Regions from separate parts of the Paenibacillus sp. BT-177 genome, predicted to be linked through region 3. Evidence: riboswitches for the same ligand, from Rfam matches in the RefSeq annotation. Region 3 holds a riboswitch; each other region holds the start of a gene.
The links. A riboswitch is a leader RNA that binds a small molecule or an ion and turns the genes downstream of it on or off. The one in region 3 is predicted to bind glycine.
Positions count from the first base shown of each region.

Region 1 (9,824 bases), on a different contig from region 3:
TTGGGGTATTGTAAGCTGGTGATTGTGGTGGACGAGGAGGTCGATCCGTTCAATCTGCCGCAAGTCATGTGGGCTTTATCCACCAAGCTTCATCCAAAGCATGATGCTGTCATTGTTCCTGGCTTGTCTATTTTACCGCTTGACCCCGGCTCTGATCCGGCAGGTATGACGCACAAAATGATACTGGATGCGACGACACCTGTAGCACCGGATATTAGAGGCCATTACTCGCAGCCGCTCGATTCCCCGCTGGGTGTAGCGGAATGGGAGAAAAAGTTGAGCCAAATGCTTCGCTAAATATTTTTAAAAACAAAGAAAGATTAAAGGAGTGCTGACAGATGCATATTTGTCCCCGTTGTGAGTCCAATCGTTCAGAAGTCGTTTCCCATTCGCCGGTTAAAGGTGCCTGGGAGGTTTTGTTGTGTCCTGTATGCCTGTTCACATGGCGAACCTCAGAACCGGATAGCATTACTGATCCAGCAAAGTATAAATCGGCGTTCAAGGTAAACCCCCAAGATATTCCGGATGCTGCTCATGTTCCTCCTATTCCAGAGCGGATATAGGGTCGTTCGTAAGTAGCCGTAAATTATGGTATTTTGAAGTTATAGGCCAAATGTAAAGGGGATTATACTTCATGCAGACGCCAAGGATCGGTAAGGAGCTGTTCACGCTGCTGAACGGCAAGGAGTTGGAGCACAAGCAACAAGAAGCAATGATGCTGTTGACGGTTACAGAAGATCAGTGGCCGCACATAGCGATGATTAGTGTGGGCGAGGTTGTAGCGCTGGACGAGGGGAATTTGCGTCTGGCCCTATGGCCGGGTACGACCACGACAGGCAACATGATCCGTACTGGGAAGGCAACGCTTGCGGTGTTCACCGGGGGAAAGGCGCATTATGTGCGGTTGTCGCTGAAACATCTGCCTGCTTTACCCGGAGCCAAGCATGTACGTGAGCGATTTGCGGCCCATGTTTTTGCAGCCAGAGAAGATTCGGCTCAATATGCGGATATCTTGACAGGTGTCACAATTCGCCTCAAGGAGCCGGAATCGGTGATCAATCGCTGGAAAGAGACGGTGGCAGAGTTGTTGGTATAAAGCTATTTGATTATGACAAATCATCTTTGTAATTACCAAGTTTACCGTTAAAATAGATGCAAGGGAATAAGCGCTTACAAGGAGTCAGGTTGAGCTTGTTGGAACAGGAATTAGAGCGTGAGGGGAAGCTTGTTTCTTTTGAAGGAAAATAGGAGGGATGAAAATGTCTCGTTTTGACAAGGTAGATCAGCTATTGCAACGATTCTTAGCGAATGGGCCGGCAGGGTGTGGTTGTGCCATTGCACAAAATGGTCAAGTGTTGTATGAAGGGTATCATGGATATGCTGATGTGGAAACTCGGAAACCGATTACTGAAGATACCGTGTATCGCTTGTTTTCTATGACAAAGGTCGTTGTATGTGCGGCTGCACTTATGCTATACGAACGCGGACAATTTTTATTGAATGAGCCTTTGTATGAATATTTACCTGAGTATCGTAATTCGTATGTATTCAAAACTGCTCCTAACGGACACACCTACATTGATAAGGCGGATAACCCTATTTTGATTAAGCATATATTCAATATGAGTGCAGGAATTCCGTATGCTTCTGAGTTTTCAGAAACAGGAAAAGCTATGCATAAGGTCATTACAGCATTAAAGGAGAAGCAGGGGAAATATGACCTGCGCACAGAAATTAAAGCGCTTTCTGAAGTTCCGCTTGCATTTGAACCAGGAACACGATGGTTATACGGATATGGCCACGATCTTGTTGCTGGTCTTATTGAAGTCATTTCAGGTAAATCATTAGGGCAATTTTTGAAGGATGAAATCTTTGATCCGCTTGGAATGAACAATACAGGTTACCGTTATCGTGGAGATATTGAATCGCGGATGGCTTCCATGTATCAACGGACAGACGCCGGAAAACTTGAAAAAATTGAGGGTTTCCTGGATGAATATCATCAGCCAGATGCTATATATGAAGGTGGAGGCGCAGGTTTATATTCGACAGTCAAAGATTACCTCACATTTTCACAAATGATGTCAAATGGCGGCACGGTAAAAGGTGTGAACTTATTGGGGAGAAAAACCATTGATTTAATGCGTACAAATCATCTGAATACAGCTCAACTATCGGATTTCACCAATTCATACCATACAGGTTATGGCTATGGGCTGGGTGTACGCACGTTAATGGATAAAGCGGCTGGGCATGCAAACAGCTCGATTGGAGAATTTGGCTGGACGGGAATGGCAGGCACCTGGGTTTCTATAGATCCGAGCGAACAGTTCTCCGTCGTTTATATGCATCAGCTTGATCCCAATATGGAAGAGTACCACCATTTAAGAATTCGTGCAGCAGCTTATAGCTGTCTGTAAGTTCCGATTCTAGTTAATAAGGACCAAATTTTCTCTAAAGTCTAAACTATTCTTTTCCATATGACGACATAAAACGTAGGTGTAGGGATTTTGCGAAATCCTTAATTTTTAGCTTTGAAATGGGAGGGAATTAGATTTTGAAGAATAGATGGTCCGGTTTTCTGGCGTTGGTCATCCTGATTTCAAGTTTTACATCATATGCAGGGTTTGCATCTGCAGCAGAAGCAGTGCTTTCCAAGATTGTCCTTTCGTCTAACGAGGTAACTTTGCAACAGGGGGATACAGCTGCGTTGACGGCAACGGCTGTTTATAGCGATGGGACAACCTCAAATGTAACCGTAAGCACAGATTGGAAAAGTGATAATACATCTATTGCTACGGTGTACAATGGTACAGTTTCAGCCAAAGCTGAAGGGGAAGCCACTGTGATTGCGACCTATAAGGAGAAGGTACAATCCGTTCAGGTACATGTAACGAAAAAGGTTAAGGCGCTGACATCCAATGTACAAAGCCTGAACTTGCGTTCAAGCGGTACAGGACAGATCAATCTGACAGCGACTTACAGTGATAATACAACAGCTCAGGTTTCAGGTGATGCGACCTGGACTTCGGATAATCAGAAGGTAGCGACTGTAGTCAACGGATTAGTTACTGCTCAGGGAGCAGGTTCAGCTAATATTAAGGCTGTATATGGACAACAGACCGTAACGATTGCTGTACAGGTAGAGCAGGTCAAACGGCTGGATGCCAGTACATCAGAGGTTTCTCTTTTGTTAAAAGATACGGAGAAGGTTAAATTGACAGCCACGTTCCCGGATGGATCGACTCAGGATGTTACAGAGTCTGCCGAGTGGAGCTCCAGCAATACAGCCGTGGCAGATGTTCTGAAAGGCACTATTACCGGCTATAGCACAGGGAAGGCGACAATCACAGGTAAATATGGCACGATGTCCGCTACGATTGCGGTGGATGTGGATCAGACGAATAAGCTGAAAGCCAGCGAAACCAATATTTTTCTCCGTTTGGATGAATCAAAAAAAATACAGGTATCTGCTGTGTACCCGGATGGTACGGTAACAGATATCACAGATAAAGCTGCTTGGACATCAAGCGATGAAAAAATTGCAACAGTGAATAAAGGAACGATTATGGCCATTGGAGCGGGTTCGGCTACAGTGACCGCTAAGTACGGAGATAAGACGGTTTCGATCAAGACAGATGTTGAAACCTCTAGATTTCTGGATTTAAGCGAGGACAAGCTCAGCTTGAATGCTAAGGAATCCAAAAAGCTCAAGCTGACCGCAACCTATGTAACAGGGACGGAAGAAGATATCACAAGTAAAGCAGAGTGGAAGTCCAGTAATGAAGATATCGCTTTTGTCAGCGGGGGAGAAGTCACAGGTTATAAAACAGGTGAGGCAACGATCACAGCTTCTTATGGCGGCAAAACAGCCACAGCTACCGTATCCGTAAACGTACCTGGTGATCTATCTTTGTCCTCTAAAACGGCAACGATAGATATTAATGAGGACTATACTGCGACTCTGACGGCTACTTATGCGGACGGGCGTAAGGAAGATGTTACAAAGGATGCAGAATGGACTTCAAGTGCGGAAGATATTGCTTCTGTGTCCAAGGGAACGATTACGGGTAAAGCGGCCGGTAAAGCGGTTATTACAGCGACCTATAACGGCAAAAAACTGACGATAAACGTACAAGTAGGCCTTGTAGACCGTCTGGAAACAGACTCGCGCGTAATTGCACTCGGTGCTCAGGAAACGAAGCAGCTGAAAGTATCAGGCGTTAAGAGTGGCGGTACAAAAACAGACGTAACCAAGGACGCCACTTGGACTACTAGCAATGTAAAAGTAGTTGAAGTTAGCGAAGGTTTGATCAAAGCTAATGCTAGCGGTAAGGCAACGATCACTGCTTCATATGGCAAGCAAACCATTACATTTACGGTAGAAGTAGACGTAGCACAAAAGATTGAAGCGGATGCCATTGCGTTATCACTGAAATCCGGGGATCAAAAAACGATTGCGATTGTGGTTAAATCCAGTGATGGTAAAGAAAAGGATGTTACAACCCAAGCTGAATGGAAAACGTCCAACTACAGGGTAGCCACCGTCAAAAAAGGTCAGGTTACCGCGATCAGCTACGGTAAAGCTAACATTCAGGCGAAGTTCGGCGGTAAGGTGATCAGCGTGCCTGTTGATGTTGATACGCTTAAATATCTGCAAACGGACGAAGTCGCCTTGACTTTGAAGGCAGGGCAGCTGGCTAAGGTTACGGCTACAGCCACGTATAAGGATGAGTCGGAGAAGGATGTCTCCAAGCCGGCTGTCTGGTCCTCGTCCAGAATTATTGTTGCGACGGTCAAAGACGGTAACATTAAAGCACAGGGCAAAGGCAAAGCTGTAATTACCGTGAAATATGCAGGTAAAATGACGAAGGTACAGGTAACTGTCCAGTAATCTGTAATCAATTGAAAAGAAAAGGAGCAAGCATGCGTCTAGGGACGACATGCTTGCTCTTTTTTTAAGGACGAATTCTCTTTCCCTTAATGTGTGGGAGAGATATTCGTTTTGTTTTGTAGAGGAAAAGTAGTTGGTTTAGAGCTTAGAAGCTACGACTTATCTTTCTTGGCCAGTGTGTTGCGTGTAAGGGATTCGGTCAAACGCTTGCCAGTCGGTGTCTGGGCCAAGCCGCCTTTGGCGGTCTCGCGGTGCTTTGACGGCATTGCGCTGCCGACTTCAAGCATCACGTCAATGACTTCGTCAGACGGAATGGCGCTGCGCACACCCGCCAAAGCCATATCCGCTGCGGCAAGTGCGGTCACGGCTCCCAGCCCGTTGCGCACGATACACGGAATCTCGACGAGTCCGGCGACGGGGTCGCATATCAGGCCGAGCGTGTTCTTGAGCGCTAGGCCTACGGCGTGAACGGCCTGCTCAGGTGTGCCACCGCGTAGCTCGACCATAGCGCCAGCGGCCATCCCGATGGCTGAACCAATCTCAGCCTGACAGCCTCCCTCCGCGCCGGAAATGAAGGAATTGTTGGCGATGACGTAGCCAATGGCTCCGGCTGCGAACAAGCCGTGCACCATATGCTCATCATCCCAGCCGAACCGCTCCTGCGCACTAATGAACACACCGGGGATGACTCCGCATGAACCTGCAGTGGGCGTGGCGACAATGCGCCCCATGGACGCATTAACCTCCGACACGGAGAGCGCATAAGCCATGGCGAGCGCGGAGGCATCGCCGGAGCAGGTTTCCCCTGTCCGCAGATATTCGGCTAAGCGCTTGCCGTCGCCGCCCGTTAATCCACTGCGGGATACGGTGTCTTGCGTCTGACCACGATGAACGGCCTCCTTCATGACTTCATAATAATCAGACATTTGGCGGAAAATTTCTTCTTCCGTTGTATTCGTCTCTTGTACCTGCTCTTGAATCATCAGGCGGCCAATCGTGGTGGATTCCTCCGCGCATATAGCGCTGATTTCATGCAGATGGCTAAATCGCATCAGATTCAGCTCCTTTTTTCAAATTAATCGTTTTAATTTCGTACATATGTGGTAAGGATCGTAGTTTTGCGATTAATTCAGCCGTAGGAGGACTGTCCGTTTCGATGGCTGTAAGTGCTTCTCCATCCCGACCTTTGCGATCCACGTGCATATAGGCAATGTTAATGTCAGCAGCGCCGAGCGCTGAAGTCACCGCACCTAATGTACCGGGCTTATCCGAGTGAAGAAGCACCAACGTAGACAGCTCTCCGGTCAGGTTGACTCGGAATTCGTTGAGCTGCTGGACATGGATGCTGCCACCGCCGATGGAGGAACCCAGCAGTGTACGCTGATCCTCACCCTTCCACAGCTCAAAACGGACGGTGTTCGGATGGGGGGCGGGTAGTCCGCTGACGGCAAATTCCACGGTCATCCCGGCCTGCTCCGCCCATTGCTCGGCATCTGGAATTCGGTGGTCGTCTGTATCGTAATTGAGCAGTCCTGCGATGAGCGCTAGGTCTGTACCGTGTCCTTTGTATGTGTCGGCGAAAGAGCCGTACAGTGTCATGCGGGCACGGTCAGGCTGCGTCCCGAGCCAGTGACGGGCAACGCGTGCAAGCCGCACCGCGCCTGCAGTGTGTGAACTGGAAGGTCCGGTCATGGCCGGACCGATAATGGAAAATACATCTTTGAAACGCATGGTGTGGCCCCCTGTATGTTCTAGTACCATAGTATATGGTATTTCCGCGTTTTTGCGCGGCTATGACGGTTCCTAATGCTGACGTACAATGTGAGCGCAAAAAAGGACAGGATAAGGAAGTTTCCCTTATCTCTGTCCTCGTTACCTGAGAGTTTCGTGCGGTGTCCTTACCGCCTTACCCCTTGGGTGGCTTGCGCTCTCTCCAGAGTTGCGTCAGATGACGATACATGGACCTGAGAGATTATCCGCCAGCCGGGTGTTGGCGTCTTGCTCCTTCGGTGCCGCCAGCGTGTAAGCCCCTGGACAGACTCTCCCGTCATCTTCATTCGCGTATACCGTTCTACATATCTTTCTTAGCGTAATGTATGCCGTGCTCGGTGTCAATCGCAGGGTTCAATTTTTACATAAACAGGCGAGTTTCCAATAAAAAAGATTAAAATTTACATAATTATGGATGAAATCAGGAAGGAATTAGAAGATTGATAGCTAATCTGATAGAGGACAAGCACATTTATGGAATTATAGGAGGGATATTGACGTATGGTAAAAGGCTTGCGGTTCACAGGTTCACGCTTGAAAGGGGTGCTGCATCTGGCAGCGATCGTATCGCTGCTGATCGGGATCTTCGTTCCATTCGGTCAGGTCAAAGCGGAGGGAGCACTGACAGTAGCCGAGGCACTCCAGCGCCAAGGCAGTGGAGGCACAGTGACGGTGGAAGGTTACATCGTCGGACATGCTACCGGATCGAAAACGGCTAATTTTTCTTCTCCGTTTGCGAATGATTTTAACGTACTGATTGCCGACCAGGCCAATGAACGTAGCACGTCTAATCTATTGGATGTACAGCTGACATCAGCGTACAGAGGGCAATTTGGGCTAACAGGCCATCCTGAGCTGATTGGCAGCAAAATCCGTGTGACGGGTACACTTGGCACCTACAATAATTTTGGTGGAGTGAAAAGTCCAAGCACTGTTGAACTGGTGAACGGAAGCGAGCCGGGGGAACCAGGTGAACCTGGCGAACCTGAACCTGGAAACCCGGGTCAACCCGGTACTACACTGCCGGATGGCAACGGCAAAAAGGTGCTGTTCGATAATACGCACGCACAGACGGCTGGGGCAGCAGATTGGGTCATTGAAGGCGCCTTCTCCGACTTTGCCAATGGATTGCGTAATGTAGGTTTTACAGTGGACCAACTGAACCGTCCCATTCCTTTTACTTATGGAGAACAGGCCATAACCTATGATAAGCTGCGCCAATATGATGTGTTCATCATCGGTGAAGCGAATGTTGCTTTTAAGGCATCCGAGCAGGCTGCCCTGCTGCAATATGTGAATAACGGGGGAAGTGTTTTCTTCATCTCCGACCACTATAATGCGGACCGTAACAAAAACCGTTGGGATTCCTCTGAGGTTATGAATGGCTACCGTCGTGGAGCCTATACTAATCCGGCCAAAGGGATGACTACAGAAGAAGCAGCATCACCGGCGATGCAGGGGTTAACTAGCTCCGATTGGCTGGCGACCAACTTTGGTGTTCGTTTCCGTTACAATGCGCTTGGCGACGTGAATGCTACGGACATTGTAGCCGCAGATCAATCCTTCGGCATTACCAAGGGTGTACGCTCGATTGCCATGCATGCGGGATCTACGCTGGCTATTATTGATCCTACCAAAGCCAAAGGAATTGCCTATATCCCTACAGGTACGAAAAAATGGGGTAATGCTGTAGACCATGGTGTCTATAACGGTGGAGGCCGTGCGGAAGGGCCTTATGCTGCGATCTCCAAGGTGGGTCAAGGCAAGGCAGCATTTATCGGTGATTCTTCCCCTGTAGAAGATGCTACACCGAAATATGCGCGTGAAGAAAACGGACAGTCGAAAAAGACATATGATGGTTTCAAGGAAGTGGACGATGCCACCTTCCTGGTGCAAACGGTCCAGTGGCTTGCGTGGAAGCAGGACTACACCAAATTATCCGATGTGGCAGGTTTAACGCTGGATCAACCGACGAAGCTTCTGCCGTTTGAGGAGCCTGCGGCTTCCACAGAACCGCAACCCGAGCCTTGGTCTGCTCCAGCAGCAGGCTACAAATGGTACGATCCAAAAACGTTCAAGTCGGGCTCTTATGGAGCGGCTTCGTAATAAACGTAAAGAATTCAGTGTGAGCGGTTGGGTGCTAGTTTGCCGTTTGATCCTCTGTAGGGGATCAAACGGCTTTTTTGTGATGAAAATTAACCTGTGGTTGGTTATTTGATTACATTTTGTGCCAGGAAAGTCGCGCTACTGCTGGATCATTGATTTTTTAAATGATGTTGATAGCATAATCTTAATTGATATATCCATATACTGGTGATAGGATGTATTCAAATTATTCCGACAAAAACGGTATGTAATGTTCATGAGAGGTTTTAAACATCAAACATGGTGAGAATAAGCGGGACAAGACCATGGAGAATGGAGGAAGCGCGCATTGAATATCAAACCTGTGTTGGAGATTAAGGGATTATCCGTATCTTTTCGCATCAAGGATCAATATCACCCCGCAGTCGACCATCTGGATCTGACGGTCAATCCCAATGAAGTGCTGGCTGTAGTCGGAGAATCCGGTTGTGGCAAAAGCGCGCTGGCACTTTCGATCCCACAACTGCATGACATGGAGCGAACACGTGTCGAAGGAAAGGTTCTTTTTAAAGGCACGGATCTGATCCGTCTCTCCTCAGGGCAAATGAATAAAATCCGCGGAGCGGGCATTGGCATGATCTTTCAGGACCCGCTGACAGCACTTAACCCGTTAATGTGCATTGGTAAGCAGATCGAGGAAAATCTCGATTATCATACGTCCCTATCTACGAAGCAAAAAAGGGAACGTGTACTGGAGCTACTGGAAAGCGTGGATATACCCAACCCCGTACGTGTGTATGAACAGTATCCGCATGAACTTTCAGGAGGGATGCGCCAGCGTGTGATGATCGCGATTGCCATAGCTTGCCGACCCTCTCTTATTATTGCAGATGAGCCGACGACTGCGCTCGATGTAACCATTCAATCGCAAATTCTTGACTTGCTCAAACAGCTTCAACAGGAGACCGGAAGCGGAATTATTCTGATTACGCACGATCTTGGCGTTGTGGCCGAAGTAGCCGACCGTGTGGTGGTCATGTATGCCGGAGAAATCGTGGAGAGCGCTGATGTTTTT
Region 1 covers NZ_JAOYTP010000011.1:9,813-19,636, forward strand. The annotation lists gene OIU26_RS22600 (non-oxidative hydroxyarylic acid decarboxylases subunit C) at 1-297, shown strand, start outside; gene OIU26_RS22605 (non-oxidative hydroxyarylic acid decarboxylases subunit D) at 339-563, shown strand; gene OIU26_RS22610 (hypothetical protein) at 635-1,096, shown strand; gene OIU26_RS22615 (serine hydrolase domain-containing protein) at 1,260-2,420, shown strand; gene OIU26_RS22620 (Ig-like domain-containing protein) at 2,558-4,894, shown strand; gene sdaAA (L-serine ammonia-lyase, iron-sulfur-dependent, subunit alpha) at 5,047-5,946, opposite strand; gene sdaAB (L-serine ammonia-lyase, iron-sulfur-dependent subunit beta) at 5,936-6,625, opposite strand; glycine riboswitch at 6,837-6,951, opposite strand; gene OIU26_RS22635 (ThuA domain-containing protein) at 7,166-8,770, shown strand; gene OIU26_RS22640 (ABC transporter ATP-binding protein) at 9,099-9,824, shown strand, end outside.
Region 1: linked by a shared signal. The riboswitch ahead of sdaAB (L-serine ammonia-lyase, iron-sulfur-dependent subunit beta) and the one ahead of OIU26_RS16535 (alanine/glycine:cation symporter family protein) in region 3 are both predicted to bind glycine.

Region 2 (9,824 bases), on a different contig from region 3:
GCTACGGTTTCCGTTGATGGTGTCCATGTCGAACTGGCAGCCAATATTGGTACGCCTAACGATGTAGCTGGTGTTCTGGACAACGGTGGAGAAGGCGTTGGCTTGTACCGTACGGAATTCTTGTACATGGGACGCGACAAGCTCCCATCCGAAGATGTACAGTACACAGCTTACAAAACGGTTCTGGAAAGAATGGAAGGCAAACCGGTTGTAGTCCGTACTTTGGACATCGGTGGAGATAAAGAACTTCCTTATCTGGATCTGCCGAAAGAAATGAATCCGTTCCTCGGATTCCGTGCTATTCGTCTGTGTCTGGATCGCCAGGATATCTTCCGCACTCAATTGCGTGCTTTGTTGCGTGCAAGTGTACACGGTAACCTGCGCATTATGTTCCCAATGATTGCTACGCTGAACGAATTCCGTGAAGCTAAAGCTGTTTTGTTGGAGGAAAAAGAAAAGTTGGTAGCCGAGGGTGTATCCGTATCTGAAGAAATTCAGCTGGGCATCATGGTAGAAATTCCTTCCACAGCGGTATTGGCTGACCAATTCGCAAAAGAAGTGGATTTCTTTAGTATCGGTACTAACGATCTGATTCAATACACCATGGCAGCAGATCGTATGAACGAACGAGTTTCTTACCTGTATCAACCATATAACCCATCCATTTTGCGTCTGGTGAAAATGGTTATTGATGCCGCTCACCGTGAAGGACGTTGGGTTGGTATGTGTGGTGAAATGGCAGGAGACACCACAGCAATTCCGTTGCTGCTGGGTCTGGGACTTGATGAGTTCAGCATGAGCGCAACTTCCATTCTGCCAGCACGTAGTCAAATCTCTAAGTTGTCCCGTGCGGACATGGAGAAATTGGCTGCAAAAGCTCTGGATATGCAAACAGCTGAGCAGGTTGTTGAATTGGTTCAAAGCATCGAAGCATAAGGAAGGGTATCACATTTTTCAAAGGTTATATCTTTTTCCAACAAAAATTGCTGTATACATACAGCAGCCGGTATCTCAACAGATACCGGCTTTTTTGTATGCTTTGGATTGTTGGGTTGAATTTAATCTTAACTACATGCGCAATTCAGCACAGGTTTACGAGCTGCAGTGGTTTCATCCAGGCGCGTGACTGGAGTAGTATAGGGGGCATTGAGCACCAGCTCAGGGTTCTCCTCGGCTTCGCGCGCAATATGAATCATAGTGTCGACAAAAGCATCAAGCGTCTCTTTACTTTCTGTTTCCGTCGGCTCGATCATGATGCATTCCTCTACATTCAGCGGAAAATAAATGGTAGGTGGATGGTAACCGAAATCAAGCAACCGTTTGGCTACATCAAGCGTGCGCACTCCAAACTTCTTCAAGCCTCGTCCCGACATGACAAATTCGTGTTTACAATGCCCGGGATAAGGCAGGTCAAAATACGGAGCCAGCCGATGCATCATGTAGTTGGCATTGAGTACAGCACATTCTGACACTCGCTTCAAGCCATCAGGGCCGTAGCTACGGATATAGGCATAGGCACGGACGAGAATGCCGAAGTTGCCATAAAAGGCTTTGACCCGCCCAATAGAATCTCCCTGCTCCCGATCCCAGCGGTACCTACCCTGCGGATCACGTACGACAAGCGGCTTGGGCAGAAAGGGAATCAGTCGCTGCTTTACGCCGACGGGTCCAGCGCCCGGGCCCCCTCCACCGTGCGGAGTACTCATCGTTTTGTGCAAATTGAGATGCACCACATCAAAGCCCATATCCCCAGGGCGGGTAATCCCCATGATAGCATTGGAATTTGCGCCGTCATAGTAGAGCAGGCCACCTGCGTCATGTACAATCGCAGCAATATCAGTGATTTGCTTCTCGAACAGACCAAGCGTGTTCGGATTGGTCAGCATGAGCGCAGCGGTGTCGTTGCCTACGGCTTGACGCAGCGCATCCAGATCCACCAGCCCCTCAGGGGTGGAGGGTAGGGTGATTGTTTCGAAACCCGCGACGGTTGCACTGGCGGGGTTCGTTCCGTGCGAGGAATCCGGCACGAGCACCTTGGTACGTCGCTCGCCACGTGCTTCGTGGTACGAGCGGATCATCATCAGCCCGGTCCATTCGCCATGGGCGCCAGCAGCGGGCTGAAGCGTGACGGCATCCATGCCGGTCAACGCAGCCAGATCATTTTGGAGCGTATGCAGCAGCTCCATAGCCCCCTGGATGCTATCCTCCGGCTGATATGGGTGAATTTTAGCAAAGCCTGCGTAACGGGCAACATCCTCATTCACCTTCGGATTGTATTTCATCGTACACGAGCCAAGCGGATAAAATCCGTTGTCGACGCCGAAATTGCGCTGGGACAGGGCGGTATAATGGCGAATAACATCTACTTCGTATACCTCGGGTAATGCCGCAGGTTGGCTGCGCAGCGCATAATCCGGCAAAAGCTCTGCCACCGGGCGACGGGGAACGTCGCAATCGGGAAGGGAATAAGCGATGCGACCCGGACGGCTCAATTCAAAAATGAGCGTTTGATCGTGTTCCTTTAACAGTTCTTGTTTCTGATCCTGTCCGGTGTGTGTCATAGCAATCCCCCCAAGGTGTGTACAAATTGGTCAATCTCTTCTTTGGTTCTTTGCTCCGTCACGGCAATCAGCATGTGACCAGCAAGTTCCTCATAGTCCCGGCCCAAATCGTAGCCAGCGATAAATCCGGCAGCTAGCAGCTCGGCCTGGAGTTTGCTCATATCTGTACCCTCAGGCAGTTTAAGGGCAAACTCATTAAAGGTTGGTGCATTAAACGAGGTAGATACACCTTTCAAGCTCAGCAATTGCTCTAACGCATAACGGCTTTTATGCAAATTTAGCTCGGCTACTTCCTTGATCCCCTGTCTACCCATGACAGACAAATATACAGATGCAGATAAAGCGAGCAACGCTTGATTGGAGCAAATGTTAGACGTGGCCTTTTCGCGGCGGATATGCTGTTCCCGCGCTTGTAAGGTCAGCACGAAGCCGCGTTTGCCGTTACGGTCTGTGGTTTGGCCTACGATACGCCCAGGGATACGGCGCATATGCGCCTGGGAAACGGCGAAGTAACCGCAGGTCGGACCGCCGAGGGAGGACGAGATCCCAAGTGGCTGCGCGTCTCCTACAACAATATCCGCGCCTTGCTTACCAGGGGTCTCTAGCAAGCCTAGTGCCAGTGGATTGGCACTAACAACCATAAGCCCTTGATGCGCATGGATGAGGTCAGCCATCGGCTTCAGATTTTCCACGGCTCCGAAAAAGTTGGGATTTTGGATCAAAACAGCCGCCGTCTGTTCCGATACGGCCGTGGCTAGTACATCGACATCCGTTACGCCATCCGAACAGCCGATTTCCACAATGTCCAAATCCAATCCGCGTGCATAGGCTGCCAATACCTGACGTGCCTCTGGATGGACAGACCTTGATACGATAAGCTGTTTACGACGCGTGGCGGAAGCGGCCAATGAGCCCGCTTCCGCCAGAGCTGTAGCCCCATCGTACATGCTGGCATTAGCTACCGCCATACCTGTCAATTCGCAAATATACGACTGGAATTCAAAAATGGCTTGCAGCTCGCCCTGGCTTACTTCCGGCTGATAGGGGGTGTAGGCTGTGTAAAATTCGGAACGTGAGGTGATGTGTTGGATAACGGATGGAATATGATGATCATAAATACCTGCACCAAGAAAGCTGGCATGTGTATCTGTATTGGCGTTTCGTCCGGCCAGCTCGGTCATGTGGCGGGTTAAGGCTCTTTCGTCGAGCCGAGAGGAAAGAGGGAGTTCCCCTTGGTATCGAATAGCCTCTGGAATGTCACTGAATAAATCATCAATGGATGATACGCCCACCACACGCAGCATTTCGGTTTGGTCTTGTTCGGTCATGGGGAGATAGCGATGCTGCTTCATAGGTTCTGGCTCCTTTCGAAAAGCAAAATTTAGATAGTAAATTAGCTAATACATAGTCGTAATTGGAAAATCCAGAATTTTATTTCTGACATGATCGCTTTTTTAGAATGAAGAGGATTAAGATCAGCGTAGCCGTTTATAAAAGGGGGCTGGGACCACTTCCGCACGCAGGCGTTTACCACGAATTTCGACCTCCAGCGGTGTCGATAGGGTGCTAAAACGACTGTCCACCAGGGCCAGCCCCAGATTACGCTTCAAGGTGGGCGATTGAGTACCCGTTGTGACCTCACCGATGTGTTGACCTTCAGCGAACACCGGATAATGAGCGCGCGGGATACCGCGGTCAATCATTTCCAGCCCGATCAACTTGCGAGGAATTCCTTGTTCTTTTTGACGTTGCAGTGCTTCCCTGCCGATAAAATCTCCTTTGTTCAACTTGACGAAGAAACCTAAACCAGCCTCAAGCGGTGAAATTGTGGCAGATAACTCCTGTCCGTACAACGGTAGCCGTGCCTCGAAGCGCAGCGTATCGCGAGCACCAAGTCCAGCGGGAATCAGTCCATACGATTCACCGCAACGAAGCAAACCATCCCACACGGCGGGTGCTTCCTCAGCAGAGATATAAAATTCAAAACCGTCTTCGCCGGTATATCCAGTTCGCGAGACAAGTGCTTTTGCTCCGAACAATTGCACGTTCTCATGGAATCGGAAAGATGCCAGATTCGTAATATCTGTATCTGTCACGGCTGCGGTAATACGTGCTGCTTCCGGTCCTTGTAATGCCAGCAATGCTATCGCATCAGACACATTCTCCAGATGAACCGATGCTGGTACGTGGCGTATGAGCCAATCCCAATCTTTGTCGATGTTGGAGGCATTCACAACGAGCATGTAGCGCTCTGGTCCTTTGCAATATACAAGCAAGTCATCCACTACGCCTCCATCGGGGTAACACAGGAGTGAATATTGTGCTTGGCCCGGTTCCAAATGGCTGACATCATTTGTGGTTACCTGTTGCAAAAAAGCCTCAGCTTCTTTGCCTTCAACCAAGAACTCGCCCATATGCGATACATCGAATAAACCTGCACGTTGTCGGACGGCCTCATGCTCCTTTTGAATGCCGCTAAACTGAACGGGGAGTTCCCACCCGCCAAAGTCAATACAACGAACCCCGGGCTGCGTCCCGTAGGACGAATATAGTGGTGTTCTTCGCAAATTAGACATTTTTCCACTCCTATCCAGTGTAATCGGCTAAACAAAAAAGACAGGCTAAAAGAAACGTATAGACGGCAGTCCATACTCTTCTTTCAGCTCTGTCCTTGATACCAGAAAGTTACCCCGGTGTGAACCAGGTTTCCCCTTGGGTGATCCGCTCTTTTCACGGATGCTCTCCAGAGATGCGTCCGGCAGAGGTCCTTTTGCCTGAGAGATTCACCTGCAATGCAAGTTTACTCCTTCGGCGCTACCTTTTGGATCAACGGTATGTTACCCGGTTTTGCAGATAACAACTTGATCCGATTCGCGTGCCCAACTGTCTCACAAACGACAACAGCGATGCGAATATTTTTGGTAGTCTCTCCCTCCGCGTTCATCCGCGTTTGCAGTTGTCGAGGTATTTTCAAAAGCAATTACTATAACCCATTAATACGCAAATCCATTCAAAATGTCAATAAAAATGTCATATAAAACAATATGAAAAACATTTATTGTATAAATAAGGATATGTAAGCGTTTGTTACAAGTTATCATTTTTTATAGACTGCGCTATATTAGTTGGTATGGAGTATTTTTGTTAGTATTATTGACATGGATGTTCTTGTTGTCATAATCTTAACTTGTCTAATACAGGTGATCAAAAGCATTTTATTCATGTGGAAGTGAGGCGAAGCAGGATGAGTGAAGTGAAACAGCAACTTTGGTATACAGACGAACATGAGTGGGTTCAGCGCACAGTGGATGGGACGTTGCGGATCGGCATTACAGACTTTGCACAGCATCAATTGGGTGATATTGTTTTTGTGGAATTACCTGGGGCGGGAACAACGATTGGACAGGGGACGGAGATTGGTACAATTGAATCGGTGAAGACCGTATCCGATCTTTTTGCTCCGGTGACGGGAACCGTTTTGAAAGTAAATGAAGCTCTGGAAAGTACACCTGAGCTGGTGAATGAATCACCCTATGAAGAGGGTTGGATGATCGAAGTAGAGATGGGCAATGATGTCGAGAAAGCTCTGAGCAAGCTGCTGTCTGCGGATCAGTACGAGCAGTTGATTTCGGATGAACAATAATGAGCAATATAAGATGGAATATTAGCGCTTTATTCTAAATTTTTATATGGATATTGAATTGAATAAAAGCATCGTTAGTCCGCTCGTTTTGTGTATAAAATAGTCGCTATGATCTGACATGGCGGCTATTTTTTTGTTGTCTTTTAGAAGACGTAATTACGTCAATTTATTAGATTTAGAGGTGAGCTCCTCTATATAAGGTGCAGATTTACAGCACTGTTTTTTCGACTAATTTCTATTGTTATCGGTCATATTAAGAAGAATTATGCAGGTATAATACGTTGTCCGTTATTTTAAATTTAAATGTTGTCATCAACGTTCATGACGAAAGTACGTTTTCATTTCGTTGATGAAGAGAGCGCTGTCATTTAGTATGAATTTTAAGAAAAGGTAGTGATGCTAGTTACTCACAAGGAGGATATGAATATGAGCACAGTGGACACAAAGTCCAGTTCAAGCGGTGGCGCTCGTGTCGCCGTACAGCGTTTTGGCCGTTTTCTCAGCGGTATGGTTATGCCCAATATGGGAGCCTTTATTGCGTGGGGATTAATTACAGCACTTTTTATTCCGACCGGGTGGTTCCCGAATGAGGGGTTTGCACAACTGGTTGACCCGATGAAAAATTATTTGCTGCCGCTGTTGATCGGTTACACGGGAGGCACAATGATTCACGGACAGCGTGGAGGTGTGATCGGTGCCATTATGACGATGGGTGTCATTGTGGGGGCCGATATCCCGATGTTCCTGGGTGCGATGGTAGCTGGTCCGCTGGCTGCATGGATATTGAAGAAGTTCGATAAGGCCATTGAGGGCAAAGTCAAATCAGGTTTTGAAATGCTGGTCAATAATTTCTCGGCTGGGATTATCGGTGCCATTCTAGCACTACTAGCGCATGTGGCGATCGGCCCGGTCGTGCAAACCATCAGTCAAGTGTTGTCGACAGGGGTACAGTTCCTCGTGAACGCAGGGCTACTACCGCTTGTCAATCTCATTATTGAGCCCGGAAAAGTATTATTTCTCAACAACGCACTGAATCATGGAGTATTGAGTCCGATTGCGCTGGAGGAAGCTGCAAGAACAGGAAAATCCGTTTTGTTCATGCTTGAATCCAATCCTGGCCCGGGACTCGGTATTTTGCTGGCCTATTGCCTGTTCGGTAAAGGCTCTGCGAAGTCGTCTGCTCCTGGTGCAGTCATTATTCATTTTTTCGGCGGGATTCATGAAATTTATTTCCCTTATATTTTGATGAAGCCGATTCTGATTCTCGCTGCTATAGCAGGGGGTGTTGTGGGAACCTTCTGTTTTATGTTGACAGGTGCCGGACTGGTTGCTGCTCCTTCACCAGGCAGTATCATTGCTTACTTCCTGATGACACCCAAAGGCGGATATTTGCCGATGCTGAGCGGAGTAATCGCAGCTGCGGTCGTATCCTTTGCGGTTGCCGCAGTATTACTCAAAACTGGTAAGCAAAAGGAAGAGGGGCTGGAGGAAGCTGCATCCCGTCTGAAAGATATGAAAAATCAAAGCAAGGGTGCAAGTGCTAACGCCACTGTAATGGAAGATAACCGCGCATCCGATCGTGCTGCCGAGATTGCCGCAGATCGAACGCTTAAGGATAAATCCGAGGTGAATAAAATTGTCTTTTCCTGTGATGCAGGTATGGGTTCAAGCGCCATGGGAGCCTCAATTTTGCGCAAAAAAATGAAACAGGCGGGCGTGGGCGTTACGGTAACGAATACGGCAATCAGTGAAATTCCACAGGATGCGGATATTGTCATTACACAAAAAACGTTGACAGACCGGGCTAAAACGGTAGCCCCGAATGCTGAGCACATTTCCATTGACAATTTCCTGAAGAGCCCTGAATACGAAGCGCTGGTTGAACGGCTGAAATCCGATTCTTAATCCCCATAAAGTCAGGCCGGCTGTATACAGTTTGTATTTCCTGCTGGAAGGGATGAGAGCTTGGGAAGGAACGGTATGCGCTTATGAATATTACGAAACGACAATCTGACATCGTAGAGTATCTTTTGGAGCAGCCCCAAGAGGTTACGGCCGGGGAAATTGCTGAGAAGATCAATGTCAGCACAAGGACGGTTCATCGGGAACTTGGCGCAGTTGAATGTTGGTTGGCGGCTCATGAGGTAAAGCTGGAGAAAAAATCAGGGATCGGTATTTTTGTGGATGCCGACCCGATTCAGCTTGCAAGTCTGCGGGAGCAATTGCTGCATACGAAGTCAGACGAATACTCGGCTGAGGAGAGAAAAATTGTAGTTCTGTGCATGCTGCTGGATACACAGGAGCCGATCAAGCTGCTGGCGCTAGCATCGGATTTGAAAGTCACAGTAACTACGGTCAGTCATGATCTGGACGAATTACAAGGCTGGATCGAAGATCGAGGGCTCATGCTTGTGCGCAGACGGGGATACGGTGTCGAGATTACAGGACGGGAGATAGACAAAAGACGGGCGATTTCTGAGCTTGCTCTCGAATATTTGGATGAATCGGATCTGTTTTCCGGAGAGGAGCTTCGTCCCGTAACACGTGTCACAGAAAAATTGCTGGAGATGATTGGCAGAGAGAACCTGCTAACCGTGGAGAATGCCCTCTGGCAGCCTCATGATCAATGGCTGAAAAACATGGTGGAAAGCAAATATATGGAACTGCTGATTCAAATTTGCGTTTCTCTGGCACGTCTGCGCCTTGGGTACGTTGTGGATCATCGTCTCTCGTATTCGAAAACAGATTCAGAGGATAATATCATGCTGCGCACAGCTATGGTGGAGCGCATATGCGCAGAGTTGTCAGCGGCGCTGGATATTGAATTTCCAGAACCGGAACGATGTTATTTCGGGTTGCTGTTCCGTGATGCTGAGGATCATTCCACCCGCTTGCTGCCACTGGATGATCTTGTACTGCTGGAGTCGGTTCATGAGTTGATTCGTCGTGTAGAGGCAGAGACAGGCACACCATTAGCAGAGGATCGTGTCCTGCGTGAAGGGCTAATTGCCCATATGGCTCCAGTATTCAAACGTTTGAGGGAAGGGAGAGCGATCCGCAACCCTCTCCTTCAGCAAATCCGCAAGGATTACGGCAGCTTGTTCGACTCGGTCAAAAAGGCTGCGGCGGATATGACAGAAATGGAAGTACCAGATGAAGAGATCGGATTTCTGGTCATGCATTTTGGCGCTTCGTTGGAGCGGCTGCGACAATTGCAGCGGGAGGTTCGAGCAATCGTAGTCTGCACGAGCGGAATTGGGTCCTCCAGACTTCTGGCAACAAGACTGGCCAAGGAGCTGCCACAGATCAAAATCGTGGATAGGGCCTCATGGTACGAGGCAACGCGGATTCCCAAGGAGGATTATGATCTGATCATTTCGACAGTGGAGCTGCCGCTTGAGCCGGATCGGTATCTCAAAATCAGCCCGCTGCTGACGCAAGAGGAGAGTGAGCGCCTGCGTCATTTCATTCAGCATATTACACTCAATCAACTCAGTGATCATCGTCAGGAACAGGCTGTTCTGCCCGGCCAGGGCATGGAGTGGCTTACTGGTCTACGGAAAAGTCTTGAGGAGATTGTGCACATTGTACAGCAATTTCAAGTGTATCCACTGGAAAAT
Region 2 covers NZ_JAOYTP010000001.1:1,224,524-1,234,347, reverse strand. The annotation lists gene ptsP (phosphoenolpyruvate--protein phosphotransferase) at 1-936, shown strand, start outside; gene gcvPB (aminomethyl-transferring glycine dehydrogenase subunit GcvPB) at 1,065-2,561, opposite strand; gene gcvPA (aminomethyl-transferring glycine dehydrogenase subunit GcvPA) at 2,558-3,913, opposite strand; gene gcvT (glycine cleavage system aminomethyltransferase GcvT) at 4,037-5,137, opposite strand; glycine riboswitch at 5,217-5,313, opposite strand; glycine riboswitch at 5,314-5,413, opposite strand; gene gcvH (glycine cleavage system protein GcvH) at 5,806-6,204, shown strand; gene OIU26_RS05615 (PTS mannitol transporter subunit IICB) at 6,631-8,109, shown strand; gene OIU26_RS05610 (BglG family transcription antiterminator) at 8,193-9,824, shown strand, end outside.
Region 2: linked by a shared signal. The riboswitch ahead of gcvT (glycine cleavage system aminomethyltransferase GcvT) and the one ahead of OIU26_RS16535 (alanine/glycine:cation symporter family protein) in region 3 are both predicted to bind glycine.

Region 3 (9,824 bases):
GATATCCGCCTGGGCTGGAAAACCGCTGTGGATTTCCACAGGAAGCATCTACTCGCCAATGCAGATGGCTGGACTCCTGAATGGAATGCTTCGGTCAATAACGGCAAAATCGCCTCGTTCGTAGGGGCAATCTGGATGAAGCAAGTTCTCACAGAAGCCGCACCGGATACAGCGGGCAAATGGAGAGTCGCCCGGGCTCCTGGAGGAGACGGCAATCTGGGAGGGTCTTTCATCTCTATCCTCAAATCCAGCCAACACCCCAAAGAAGCCTTTGAAGTTCTGACCTGGCTGCAAAACCCGGAACACCAACTGGAAGCCTACCATAAAATCGGCCTGTTCCCATCCACTCCCGGCGTCTATGACGATCCAGTCATGGAGACACCCGAGCCTTTCTTTGGTGGTCAGGCCACTGGCCTCATTTTTGCTGCCTCCGCACGTCATGTGAAAAATAGCTATTTCGGCGAGCGCTATCCTGTCATCCATGGCATTGTGACCCGTCGTCTTGCCAATGTGGCCAAACAAAATGCCGATCCCGACTCATTATGGACGGAAACAATGCAACGAATTGAACGGGAATTACAGCGGTAAAAATACAATTCAAAAAAGGCGTGTGGACAATATGCTGAGAGAAATCTGGAAGCACCGGGCCGTTTATGCTGCGATCTCGCCATTTTATCTGCTGTTTGCCATCTTTGGCTTGTTTCCGATTGGTTTTTCATTGTACCTGGCGTTTCACAAATGGGACGGGATCGGAGACATGACCTATAACGGTTGGGGTAACTTTCGTTACCTTGTGACAGACACCGAATTTTGGCAGGCTGTAGGCAATACGTTTGTGATCTGGGTGTATGCCACGATTCCAATGCTACTGCTAGCCCTTATTGTTGCCTTTCTGCTTTATGCCCCTTTTGTGAAATTGCGCACCTTATGGCGAGTTGGATTCTTCCTGCCCAATGTGACGTCTATTGTTGCTGTTGCCATCATCTTCGGCGCCTTATTTGCCAACAATTTTGGATTTCTCAACTATCTTCTGCAGCTTTTGGGGCTACCTATGATCCAATGGCTCAATGTGCCGTGGGGTATCCAAATCGCCATTTCTTCCATGGTCGTCTGGAGATGGATGGGCTACAACGCCATCATCTATCTGGCTGGACTCCAGAGTATTCCGCATGTGCTGTATGAGGCCGCCAAAATAGACGGCGCAACCGGAGCACAGGCTTTTTTCCGCATCACCATTCCCATGTTGCGTCCAGTGATTTTGTTTACGGTCATTACGTCCACCATCGGCGGTATGCAGCTCTTCACTGAGCCACAGGTTCTGGTCGGTAATGATGGCGGTTCCGGGGCAAGTGGCATGACCATCGTTTTATACCTGTACCGCGAGTCGTTCATCAACAACTATTTTGGATATGGTGCTGCCGTCGGATGGGGTATGTTTCTCATCATTGCCGTATTCTCCATCATCAATTGGAAACTCGTTCAAGGTAAAAAATAACGATGGAAGGAGCGTCACAACATGATGCAGACACGTGCAAAATCCATTGTTCTATATGCCGGGCTGTTGGTGGGGATCATCCTGTCGATGTTTCCGTTTTACTGGCTGATCGTCATGGCGACCCGTACAACCTCAGACATCTATCGTTTTCCGCCACAATTGTGGTTCGGTAGCCACTTCCTGGATAACATAACGAGAGTATTGCAGCAGATTGATTTTGCTGGAGCTTTTTTTAATACCCTTTTTGTAGCCAGTTCTGTTACCGTATTGGTGCTGTTTTTTGATTCACTGGCTGGTTTTGCATTCGCCAAGTTTGATTTTCCGGGCAAAAAGGGGCTATTCGTCATACTGCTTGCAACAATGATGGTCCCTTCACAACTTTCGCTCGTCCCTTCCTTTGTCATGATGGCTTCCTTTGGATGGGTAGGTACGTTCAAAGCGCTCATCATCCCAGGTATGGTAAATGCTTTCGGCATTTTCTGGATCCGCCAGTATGCAGAAGAATCCATTCCCAAAGAGCTGCTGGATGCGGGGCGTATGGACGGGTGCAGCTTTTTTCGGCTGTACTGGAATGTAGCACTACCGATTTTAAGACCTGCGTTCGCTTTTCTCGGCGCATTTACCTTTATAGGAGCTTGGAATGATTACTTATGGCCGTTAATCGTTTTAACGGATGAGCGCAAATTCACCCTCCAGATTGCATTGTCGCAGTTGAACGGGATTTACAATACGGATTATGCGATGGTCATTGCTGGCACCCTGCTGGCTGTACTTCCTCTTATTATTTTGTTTCTTTTTATCAGCCGCCAATTTATTTCCGATCTTGCCGCTGGAGCGATCAAAGATTAGCCTTCACTTGATTCCCCTTATTCTTTTCATGTATAATTGTTAATCGTCATTTCAAATAGCTTACATGGCCAAGTCAGATATTAACGAGCTAGTCAAGATAAGAGATTACAATTTGAACATGAACTATGAACTGAGGGGAACCTTCCAGATGAACAAATTCACATATTATAATCCCACCAAATTAATTTTTGGAGAAAATCAAATTGAACAATTGCAGCAAGAGCTGTTGAATTACGGCAAAAACATTTTGCTGGTATATGGAGGCGGAAGTGTCAAGCGAAATGGTTTGTATGAACAGGTATTAAACGCGTTAGAGCCTCTGTACCTCAACATTCATGAATTGGCGGGCGTTGAACCCAATCCGCGCTTGTCTACCGTTAAGAGGGGCATCGAGATTTGCCGAAATGAAAAAATAGACTTCCTGCTTGCAGTTGGCGGCGGAAGCGTTATTGATTGCACCAAAGCCATCGCAGCAGGGGCTGAATATGACGGCGATGTGTGGGATATTATCAACAAAAAACATATGCCAACCCAGGCTTTGCCCTTCGGTTCCATCCTTACACTCGCCGCCACGGGTTCGGAAATGAATCCGGATTCTGTCATCACCAGCTGGGAAACGAACGAGAAATACGTGTGGGGCAGCGCGGTGACGCATCCTAAATTCTCCATCTTGGACCCGAAAAACACCTTTTCTGTGCCACGTGATCAGACGGTTTATGGCATGGTGGATATGATGAGCCACGTCTTTGAACAGTACTTTCACAATGTTAAAAATACACCGCTGCAAGATCGTATGTGCTTTTCCGTGCTGCAAACCGTGATTGAGGCGGCACCTAAGCTGCTGGTGGATTTGCACAACTATGAGCATCGCGAAACGATATTATATGCTGGGACGATTGCCCTGAACGGTACGCTGCAAATGGGCTACTTCGGGGATTGGGCTTCGCATACCATTGAACATGCACTATCTGCTGTATATGATATTCCTCATGCTGGCGGTCTAGCGATTCTGTTTCCCAACTGGATGAGACATACAGTGGATCAGGATGCTGCACGCATGAAGCGGCTGATGCTCAGTATGTTCGACTTGGACACTGTAGGTAAAACTGACAGAGAAATTGCCTTGGAAGGTATTGACCGTCTAAGTGCGTTCTGGACAAGTCTTGGTGCCCCTTCTACCCTGGCCGATTACAACATTAATGATGAACAATTGGAAAACATCGCAAGCATTGCGGCCCGTGAAATGGAGCACGGAGGTTTCGGTAATTATCAAAAGCTGAAACAGGAAGATATTTTAGCTATTTTGCGTGCATCGTTATAACAATTAAAAGGGAGTGTCCTCAAGCCTGTGATGGCTGAGAGCACTCCCTTTTATTATTTATGAATTGATCGTTTGTCCTTTTTCTTCTACTTGAATAGCCGCCCCTACATTGGCACCTGCAAGAATGCCCTTTTTCTTATTAGGGTACAAAGAGTTCATATAGGTTCGGGTTTCTGCAACGACAATGCCTGACAAGCCGAGCAGTGCAATCAGGTTCGGAAAAGCCATCATTGCGTTAAAAATATCTGCCAGCAGCCAAATCGCATCCAATTTAATGAACGCGCCCCCGCCAACCAGTACAATGAACAAATAACGATAAGGCTTGATCCACTTGACCCCAAGCAAATATTCAACACAGCGTTCTCCGTAATAGTTCCAGCCGAGCATGGTGGTGAATGCGAACATAATCAGGATGATGGTGAGCAGTTCTGCTCCCAGCGGAAATGCACTGGAAAATGCTTGCTGAGTCATCAAGCCTGCATCGGTAGGCCCGCTCCACACCCCGCTAACCAGTAACGTCAACCCGGTCATCACACAAATAACCATCGTATCAATAAATACGCCTGTCATGGAAATCAGCCCTTGTTCTGCAGGCCATTTGGTTTTGGCAGCTGCGGCTGCAATCGGTGCGCTCCCCAATCCAGCTTCGTTGGCAAAAATACCTCTGGCTACCCCACTGCGCATGGCCAGCATAATCGTAGCTCCTGCAAATCCGCCGGTTGCCGATGTAGTTGAAAATGCCGAATGAAGCACAAGCGCAATTGCGGCAGGAAGTTGGTCAGCAAATCGAATCAGTACAATGATACAAATTAATACATACAGGCCTGTTTTAAAAGGAACGACCTTCGTCGATACCTTGGCAATGCTTTTGAGTCCACCAATGGTCACAAGACCTGTAAGGACAGCAATTGTCAGCGCCGTTACAATCGGCGGAACGCCAAAACTGTTTTCAGTCGAAGATACAATCGCCTTGACCTGAGGGAATGTTCCAATTCCGAACAACGCTACCAGCATCCCTGAAAAAGCAAACAGCATCGCCAACGGTTTAAAACGGCGTCCCAGGCCTTTTTCAATATAATACATCGGGCCGCCGGAAAATTGTCCATTCCGATCCTTCACCCGGTATTTTACCGCAAGTACACCTTCCGCATATTTCGTCGCCATCCCAAAGAAGGCTGCAACGACCATCCAGAACAAGGCACCCGGCCCGCCCAGCTTAATGGCTGTCGCTACACCGACAATACTTCCTGTACCGACGGTAGCCGCCAATGCCGTACTCAAAGCCGCAAAACTACTTACATCCCCGCTACCTTCATTCGGGGCCTTACCGATGAGCTTGATCGCGAGGGGCAGGCGGAATACCTGCAACATTTTTAGACGTATGGTCAGCCATAACCCCGTTCCCATAACAAGGATGATGAGAGGCGCCCCCCATATCCAACTGCTAATCGTTTCTAACACATGTACCAAATTCATTTCAACCCGCTCCTCCAGCATAGTAGAAAACAAAAAAGAGTCAAATCTGTTGATTCGACTCCTGGAGAGGTTAAAGGCACGAAAAAATACAACCATCTTGTGCAGGATTTCACCTCTAAAAGCTTATAAAAAGCCTAGGGCTATCCCTGTCACAGGTTATTCGCGTCTCTGTCCTTTTGCCTGAGAGTTTAAGCAGATGTGATCTGCGGTGCACCTTCGGCGCCCAATTAAGGGTCTCTCCAGAGTTCTGTCCGTTTACGGTCCCTGCTCGTTGCTGTAAATCAGCCTAAGCACCTGAGAGTTTTGCCCCTTCGGTTGGAACTTTCATTCCATCTCCCGCAAACATCAACCAGACATATGAAATTTTTATTCATTATACAGAAAAATTTCAGCTTATTACAAGTGAAAAATTTGTGAAGCCCTCGGAAAGAATCAATAGAGTGTCTATACAAAAAGCGGGTACAGCAGATTGCATCCTGAGGATTTTCTCTGCTGTACCCGCCAAAACGATATGGAATTATAATTCTTCACCGTTGGTTGCTATCACATTTTTATACCAGTTAAATGAGTCCTTTTTGGAGCGTTGAAGCGTTCCGTTACCGTCATCATCCAGATCAACGTAAATAAATCCGTAGCGCTTGGACATTTCGGACGTAGACATGCTCACAAGGTCGATAGGTCCCCAGCTGGTGTAACCAATCAGATCAACACCGTCAGCAATCGCTTCCTTCATTTGGGCAATATGCTGACGCAAGTAATCAATGCGATACGTGTCATGCACAGAGCCGTCTTCTTCTACCTTATCATACGCACCCAGGCCATTTTCCACGATGAACAGTGGCTTTTGATAGCGATCATAAAACGTATTCAGTGTAACACGCAGGCCGATCGGATCGATCTGCCATCCCCAGTCGGAGGACTGCAAATACGGATTTTTCACACCGCCTATCAGGTTCCCTGCTGCCTTTTCGCCTTCTGGCCCTGCCGATACGGTCAAGGTCATATAGTAACTAAATGAGATAAAATCGACCGTGTTATTTTTCAAAATTTCGGCATCGCCGGGTTCTGTCTGGATCACAATATTATTTTCTTCAAAATAGCGGTTCATATAGTTGGGATATTCCCCACTAGCATGCACATCCGTAAAGAACAGGTTCATTTGATTTTCATGCTGTGCTTTCAGGATATCTTCTGGGTTACACGTATGTGGGTAGCTTTCAATGCGGGCCAGCATACAGCCGATCTGAGCGCCCGGAATGATCTCATGTCCCCGTTTGGTCGCCAATGCACTTGCTACAAATTGATGGTGCAATGCTTGATATATCGCTTGTTGCTTGTTTTCTACACGGTCAATAACCACACCGCCGCCTGTAAACGGGCTCATAGTCATGACATTAATTTCGTTAAAGGTCAGCCAGTATTTTACTTTATCCTTATAGCGTGTAAATACCGTTTCGGCATATTTTACGTAATGATCCACGACTTCGCGTCCCAACCAGCCATTATATTTCTGTGTCAAACCTAGCGGTGTTTCATAATGCGACAGTGTTACCAAAGGCTCAATACCATACTTGCGCAGCTCATCGAATACATTGTCGTAGAATTGCAATCCTGCTTCATTCGGCTCGGCATCATATCCATTCGGGAAAATCCGCGACCAGTGGATGGACATCCGGAATACTTTAAAGCCCATTTCTGCAAACAAGGCAATATCTTCTTTGTAGTGGTGGTAAAAGTCCACACCTTCACGCTTTGGAAAACGGGCGTTTACCTTCCCTGCCAAGATGTCCTCCAGTCGTTCGGACGAAATTTCTATAGCATGATCGTTCTTACGTTCTGATTTAGGTACATAGGCTATCATGTCTGCGCTGGACAGACCTTTTCCATCTACGTCAAAAGCACCTTCCAATTGGTTGGCTGCAGTTGCCCCGCCCCAGAGGAAGTTTTTCGGGAATCCTTTTAGCGTCTTCGTCATGGTATGAAAACCTCTTTCCTTAATTTAATGTTTTCACTTTAGTCAGTAACCCGTCAGGTGCTGCAATGCGAATCCATAACTAACGGTAACCGTTCTCCTTTGAAATGCATCGACAGATGCTTTAAAATAGACGTAATGCCCTCATAAGCATCCTAATTGTTGTAACGCGTTTCATGTCAAGTATTTTTTTCTTAGGTGAGGAGAAGCATCATGTCGAATCTTGATCAAATTGCAAAACTGGCGGGCTTTTCCAAAGCTACGGTATCCAGAGTGTTAAATCAGTCCCCCCATGTAAGCCACGAAACCAGAACTAAAATTTTGAAAATCATGCAGGAATTGGATTATGTTCCTAATCGGAATGCGATTTCTTTATCCAAGGGCCAAACGCTTCAGATTGGTATCATCACATCAACTATTAATGAAATTGTTCTGGCATTTCTGGACAGCTTTGTAGAAATCGCAGGACAATATGAATTTCAAACCATTATTTATACTTCGGGAGAAGACAAAAAGAAAGAGCTTCAAGCTTTCGAGGATTTAAAAAGAAAAAGAGTCGATGCGCTGGTTATCATTTCCTGCGTGAATGACACTGATTTTTTGAGTACTTATTGCAAATATGGACCGATCGTGGCATGGCAGCGAATGGAGCATACCGATATTCGCTCCGTCGCAATGGATCAGTATGAAGGATATATGTTAGCGCTCAAACATTTGATACAAAAAGGCTATACACGTATAGCCAATGCTTTTGGTCGTCCAAGCAGCATCAATACTCACAGCAGACAACGAGCTTATGAGCAGATCATGAGTGAACACAATCTGCCAGTGTTGCAGCACTGGAACTATTCTTCTATTTATAACATTCGTGACGGCGAACAGGTTGTGCGCAATTTATTACAGCATCGTGAGGAATTTCCGGAGGCTATTTTGTGTGCAAACGATTATGTAGCAGTGGGCATTCTCTGCGAAGCGCGCAGACAATTGCTGAAGGTACCAGAAGATCTGGCGATTATTGGGTTTGATAACACGGAGCTGGCGCACACGATGGGAATTACAACGGTTCAAAATCCCATTATGGCTCAGGCACAAAATGCTTTTTTCATGCTTTCTCCTCAGCTGATTGGACGCCAAATGGAGCTTCATTCGCTGGAGTACAGCCTCATTGAGCGTACGACCACTTAAAGTTACTGTTGACTCGCAAACTAGGCAAATGGGCGTTAATATAAAATATTTTTTGTCGAAAGAGAATAAAATATGTTGAAATCGCTTTTTTTTGTGCTACAATAGCACTATATCGAAGGATTGTGACCGGTGATGCGGGCAATGCCTGAGTTCAATTGAGTGCTATTGCTAACAATAGTATTGAATTGTGCTTGGGCATTTTTTATTGGTAAAGGATGGGAGGGGGAACTTCAATGATTATTGAGAAGGTGCTCAATAACAACGTCCTGTTGACTAAAAATGATAAAGGCAAAGAGGTTATCGTCATGGGAAGAGGTATTTCCTTCAAAAAGGTGGCTGGCGACCAAGTCGATGATCATAAAATAGATAAGATTTTCATGTTAAATGAAAACGAGTTCACGGCCAGACTAACTGAGCTGCTGAACGATATTCCCGTGTCTCATCTGGAGGTCGTGAATGAAATCGTGACCCATGCAGCAGAAGTGCTGGATACGGAGTTAAGTGATAACATTTATTTAACATTGACCGACCATATTCATTTTGCCATACAGCGGGAAGAAAAAGGATTAGCACTCAAAAACGCGATGCTGTATGAAATTAAACGCTTTTACAAAAAAGAATTTGCAGTTGGACTGGATGCTCTGCAAAAAATAGAAAATACGCTCGGTGTAAAATTGGGCGAAGACGAAGCGGGATTTATTGCATTGCATATGGTGAATGCACGGATCGACGGTAACGAGATGAAGGCTACACTGAAAATGACCGAGATTGTCCAACACATATTGAACATTATTACGTATCATTATGGGATTGTGCTGGATGAGTCTTCTTTTAGCTATTCGAGATTTTTGACCCATTTGCAATATTTTGCAATGCGAGTGATTCGCAAAGAGGTTATTCACAGTGGTGAAGAATTTTTGTACAACCAGGTAAAGCAAACATATACCGAAGCTTTTGCTTGTGCCCAAAAAATTAATGAATATCTGGAAAAAACATATGATCAATATTTAAGCAAGGATGAATATGTATATCTAACGATTCACATTCATCGGGTAACTGAGCGTAATAACATATCAGGCTAAAAACTTCATATCCTCATCGTTCATGGATTGTGACTGGTAAGGCAGGCAAAACCTAAACTGATGGTGAAATCAACGTTCCCTCATAGAAGGAGTGCGTCGTTTTCACCACGAGTTTAGGTTTTTCTTGTTTACAAGGTTATAAAGATGCACGCCGGCGCATCTTAGCAACAGCTGTAAACGGTAAATCCTATCAGTAGCAAGAATAACACTTAAGGAGTTCTGAACATGAGTGATAAAGAGCTATCCAAAAAAATAGTGACTCTCGTTGGCGGCGAAGAGAATGTCAATTCGGTATTTCATTGCGCTACACGCTTGAGATTTAAATTAAAGGATCGCACAAAAGCGGACAAAGCTGCACTGGAAGCTACGCCTGGTGTCATTACAGTGGTGGAAAGCAGCGGACAGTTCCAAGTGGTCATCGGTAACAATGTAGGCCAAGTCTTT
Region 3 covers NZ_JAOYTP010000005.1:59,056-68,879, forward strand. The annotation lists gene OIU26_RS16515 (ABC transporter substrate-binding protein) at 1-588, shown strand, start outside; gene OIU26_RS16520 (carbohydrate ABC transporter permease) at 620-1,495, shown strand; gene OIU26_RS16525 (carbohydrate ABC transporter permease) at 1,517-2,344, shown strand; gene OIU26_RS16530 (iron-containing alcohol dehydrogenase) at 2,493-3,665, shown strand; gene OIU26_RS16535 (alanine/glycine:cation symporter family protein) at 3,723-5,141, opposite strand; glycine riboswitch at 5,300-5,394, opposite strand; glycine riboswitch at 5,406-5,490, opposite strand; gene OIU26_RS16540 (glycoside hydrolase family 1 protein) at 5,659-7,116, opposite strand; gene OIU26_RS16545 (LacI family DNA-binding transcriptional regulator) at 7,327-8,298, shown strand; gene licT (BglG family transcription antiterminator LicT) at 8,532-9,380, shown strand; gene OIU26_RS16555 (beta-glucoside-specific PTS transporter subunit IIABC) at 9,606-9,824, shown strand, end outside.